Regions from separate parts of the Robinsoniella sp. RHS genome, predicted to be linked through region 2. Evidence: riboswitches for the same ligand, from Rfam matches in the RefSeq annotation. Region 2 holds a riboswitch; the other holds the start of a gene.
The links. A riboswitch is a leader RNA that binds a small molecule or an ion and turns the genes downstream of it on or off. The one in region 2 is predicted to bind lysine.

Region 1 (2,395 bases), on a different contig from region 2:
GACAAGGTGAAGACAAATCAGATATTCCTGGATGGCTTTATCTGTAAGCCTCCGGTATATCGTAAGACTCCGCTTGGAAGAGAAATTTCCGATATGCTGGTTGCAGTCAACCGTCCATATGGCAAATCGGATTACATTCCCTGCATTTGCTGGGGAAGAAATGCAAGGTTTACTTCCGGTTTCTCCGTAGGTGGACATGTGCAGGTATGGGGACGAATACAAAGCAGAGAGTACATGAAAAAACTGGAGGGAGATATTACTGAAAAAAGAATTGCTTATGAAGTGTCAGTAAGCAAGTTGGAATATATGGAATAAGTATTGCATTCTTTATTTAACTGTAGTAAAATAATAAAACTGATGATGTAGTTTGGTATATGGCGGTTTAACCACCAGTCAGTTAAGAGAGGTGCGCTATGGATAAAGGTTCAGTACATATATTTTGTGGTGAAGGCAAGGGTAAAACGACTGCAGCTATCGGTCAGGGGATCCGCGCTGCCAGCCAGGGCAAATCTGTGATTGTCATTCAGTTTCTGAAAGGCAGGATGGTCGAAGAGATCAGTTTCCTGCAGCGCCTGGAACCGGAGATTAAGTTATTCCGGTTTGAAAAATCAGATGAATCCTTCGATAGTCTGAGTGCAGAAGAAAAGGAAGAAGAGGCACAGAATATTCGCAATGGAATGAATTTTGCAAAAAAGGTTCTGGTAACAGAGGGGTGCGAAGTCCTGATCTTAGATGAAGTACTGGGACTGATTGAACATGGAATTGTGACAATTGATGATATCCGCACTTTAATTGAAGCGAAGGATGATGAGACAGAGCTTATAATGACCGGGATCTGCAACGGACAGGAACTCTGGGACTGTGTCGATGAAGTGACACAGATGTCGACGATTCATAAAATCGAAAACAATTGTTGACAAGGATTTTTAATGATGCTATAGTTAGATTAACTGAATAGGTTTGATAGAGGTCGCGTGTTTCATCAGTATAGAATTGGATATGTTCAGGCATAGATGAAGATTTTAGAAAGGGAAAGACGCCGAAAGGTGCGGTACCTGTAGCCGTATTCTTGGGCATGTGGCGAAAAGCTATATGACTGTCATCATAATTTTTATGATGGGGAGCTATCCAAAAGAATTTTTTTACGTAATCTTTAGGGGCAGGCTCTTTAGCCTGTCCTTATTTTTTTAAGGAGGAAAAGCACATGGCAATATTTACAGGCGCAGGTGTGGCAATTGTTACACCGATGAAAGAAAATGGAGACGTTAACTTTGAAAAATTAGGAGAGATTCTGGAAGATCAGATCGCAAATGGAACAGATGCAATTGTTATCTGCGGTACGACCGGTGAATCTGCTACTTTGACTCATGAGGAACATTTAGAAACAATTAAATATACCATTGATAAAGTAGCAAAAAGAATTCCAGTAGTAGCGGGTACAGGGTCAAACAGCACAGATACAGCGGTGTATTTATCTGTAGAAGCAGAGAAGTACGGAGCTGACGGTCTTCTTCTGGTATCACCATATTATAATAAAGCAACGCAAAAGGGATTGATCAAACATTATACAACAATTGCAAATGCAGTTAAGATTCCGATTATTTTATACAATGTGCCAAGCCGTACCGGATGCAATATTTTACCGGAAACTGTGGCTGAACTTGTTAGCAACGTGGAAAATATCGTTGGTATCAAAGAAGCTACCGGGAATATCTCCCAGATTGCTAAGCTGATGCAGCTTACGGATGGTAAAATTGATTTATATTCCGGAAATGACGATCAGGTAGTTCCGCTCTTGTCATTAGGCGGTAAGGGAGTTATTTCCGTATTATCAAACATTGCTCCACAGCAGACACATGACATGGTGGAAAAGTTCCTTCAGGGTGATATTGAAGGCAGCCGTAAGATCCAGCTGGATGCACTGCCATTGATCAATGCACTGTTTAGCGAAGTTAATCCTATTCCTGTTAAAAAGGCTATGAATCTGATGGGTATGGAAGTCGGACCTCTTCGCGGACCGTTAACTGAGATGGAAGATGCAAATGCAGAAAAACTTGCAAAAGAAATGGTGGATTTCGGATTAAAGCTGTCATAAGCACAATAAGGAGTAACGTATGATAAAGATAATTATGCATGGCTGTAATGGAAAAATGGGCCAGGTGATCAGCCAGATTGTAAATGAAGATCCCAATGCTCAGATTGCAGCTGGGATTGATATTGTAGATAACAGGGATAATGGATATCCGGTTTTTACCAATATCCGTGAATGTGATGTGCAGGCGGATGTTGTAATAGATTTTGCATCAGCCAAGGCTGAGGATGCACTTTTAGATTTCTGTATGGAACGCAATCTTCCGGTGGTTGTCTGTACGACAGGTCTTTCAGAAGAACAGAT
Region 2 (2,395 bases):
CTGTTGTTATTAATGTTTGGCCCAGTGGCTCAGTTGGTTAGAGCGTCGCCCTGTCACGGCGAAGGTCGTCGGTTCGAGTCCGATCTGGGTCGTTACATCGAAAGATGTAGGATTTATTAATTACATATCCCATGGGATCTTAGCTCAGCTGGGAGAGCATCTGCCTTACAAGCAGAGGGTCACAGGTTCGAGCCCTGTAGGTCCCATTTGGTAGTGATACCATGAAATGCCGGCGTGGCGGAACTGGCAGACGCACAGGACTTAAAATCCTGCGGGACTAATCTCCCGTACCGGTTCGATTCCGGTCGCCGGCATTCAGAATCATCAATTAAATATGTGCGTGTAGCTCAGCTGGATAGAGCGTTTGGCTACGGACCAAAAGGCCGGGAGTTCGAATCTTCTCACGCACGTGATTGTCCTTGTAAAATGAAAATTTTGCAAGGACTTATTTTTTTGCTTAATTCACTAAAGAAGTGATTAGCGGAATAAATGAAAAAGTATTTGTTCGGCTAATCTTTGGATGATGTTAGAATTTCAAATTGTATTTTACATAGCTGAGAGGTTTATCAATGATATGGTAGACAAGCTGGCTGGGAATAATGATTTCTGGAGGCTGTCAGAAGAATTTCCAATTATTTATTTTGCAGCTGCGGCAAGAATTTTGATTGCTTGCGGAATGGAAGCTATCTGAAAATAAAGCAGGAATAAAACAAAATTTTAATCTTTGCTTTTTGTCGAAAAAATGTTAAAATAGAAACATATAACTAGACAAGAAATAAAAATGAAATGATAGAGGTGCGATATTCATCAGTACTCCGGGACAAGTGGCAGGACAGTCGTTTTGGAGAAAAGGGAAGATCGCCGAAGAGTATATTCCGGTCCATGGAATTAGCTCTGGGACGCAGCAGAATATGTTGCGGACTGTCACTGATATGTGGAGCGCTATCTGAAGTGGTATAGGGAAATCTGACCTTAAATGACCATGAATGTATGTCCCCACGGAGACTTTCATTCATGGTTTTTTCTTGGAGGGAAAGAGAGGATATAGGAATGAGGATTTCAAAACAAAGGTTGTTTATGGGTATCAGCATGTTACTGATATTCACGGCATTGCTTCCCATGACGGTTCTGGCTGCAGAAGAAGGAGCTGCGAAGCCCGCCATGTATGCAACTTTTTGGGCGTTGATACCACCGGTAGTAGCAATTGTTCTGGCATTGATTACTAAGGAAGTTTACAGTTCATTATTTTTAGGTATTTTGGTTGGAGGACTGTTCTTTTCCGGATTTGGATTTGAAGGGACTGTGACACACATTTTTAATGATGGATTCATCAAAGTGTTATCGGATAGCTATAATGTGGGAATTTTGGTGTTCCTGGTTATTCTGGGATGTATGGTCAGTCTGATGAACAGAGCCGGAGGCTCGGCTGCGTTTGGAAGATGGGCTGGTAAGAAAATAAAGACGAGAGTTGGTGCCCAGCTAGCAACAATTGTTTTAGGGGTATTAATTTTTATTGATGATTATTTTAACTGTCTGACAGTAGGCAGTGTAATGCGTCCGGTTACTGACCAGCATCAGGTGTCCAGGGCAAAGCTGGCGTATCTGATTGATGCTACGGCAGCACCGATATGTATCATCGCACCTATTTCATCCTGGGCAGCTGCTGTTACAGGTTTTGTGGAAGGTGAAGATGGGTTTTCTATCTTTATCAGAGCAATTCCATATAACTTTTATGCTTTGCTGACGATTGTTATGATGGTGGGACTTGTATTGCTGAAAGTAGATTTTGGGTCTATGGCGGTTCATGAAAAAAATGCACGGAATGGTGATCTTTTTTCAACAGGAGACAAAATAGGAAATTTTGATGAAGATGATATTTCCAATCCCCATGGAAGCGTTCTGGATTTAATGATTCCTATATTATCTTTAATTGTTTGCTGTGTAATTGGTATGATTTATACAGGCGGATTTTTCGCAGGAAAAGATTTTATTACTGCATTCTCTAATAGCGATGCTTCTGTAGGGCTTGCTCTTGGCAGTTTTTTTGGAATGGTGATTACAATAATACTATATAATATTAGAAAAGTATTGAATTTTAATGATTGTATGGCATGTCTGCCGGATGGATTCAAAGCAATGGTACCGGCTATTTTAATACTTACCTTTGCATGGACTTTAAAAGCCATGACAGACAGCCTGGGAGCAGCAGATTTTGTGGCAGGAGCTATGGCGCAGTGTGCAGGAGACTTAATGAAGTTTCTGCCGGCAATCATTTTCCTGGTTGGATGCGGGCTGGCCTTTGCAACCGGTACGTCCTGGGGTACATTTGGTATTCTCATCCCTATTGTGGTTGCAGTATTTGAAAAATCTAATCCGGAATTAATGATTATTTCTA

Region 1: it holds a riboswitch for lysine, as region 2 does, so the genes downstream of both, dapA (4-hydroxy-tetrahydrodipicolinate synthase) here and RHS_RS23310 (Na+/H+ antiporter NhaC family protein) in region 2, are expected to answer to the same signal.

What each region holds. Positions count from the first base shown of each region.
Region 1 is NZ_JNGB01000067.1:10,573-12,967, reverse strand. It holds gene RHS_RS20600 (single-stranded DNA-binding protein) at 1-315, shown strand, start outside; gene RHS_RS20595 (cob(I)yrinic acid a,c-diamide adenosyltransferase) at 414-917, shown strand; lysine riboswitch at 957-1,135, shown strand; gene dapA (4-hydroxy-tetrahydrodipicolinate synthase) at 1,205-2,095, shown strand; gene dapB (4-hydroxy-tetrahydrodipicolinate reductase) at 2,115-2,395, shown strand, end outside.
Region 2 is NZ_JNGB01000098.1:1,060-3,454, forward strand. It holds tRNA gene RHS_RS23290 (tRNA-Asp) at 19-92, shown strand; tRNA gene RHS_RS23295 (tRNA-Val) at 134-206, shown strand; tRNA gene RHS_RS23300 (tRNA-Leu) at 229-314, shown strand; tRNA gene RHS_RS23305 (tRNA-Arg) at 337-410, shown strand; gene RHS_RS31750 (hypothetical protein) at 521-691, shown strand; lysine riboswitch at 783-953, shown strand; gene RHS_RS23310 (Na+/H+ antiporter NhaC family protein) at 1,051-2,395, shown strand, end outside.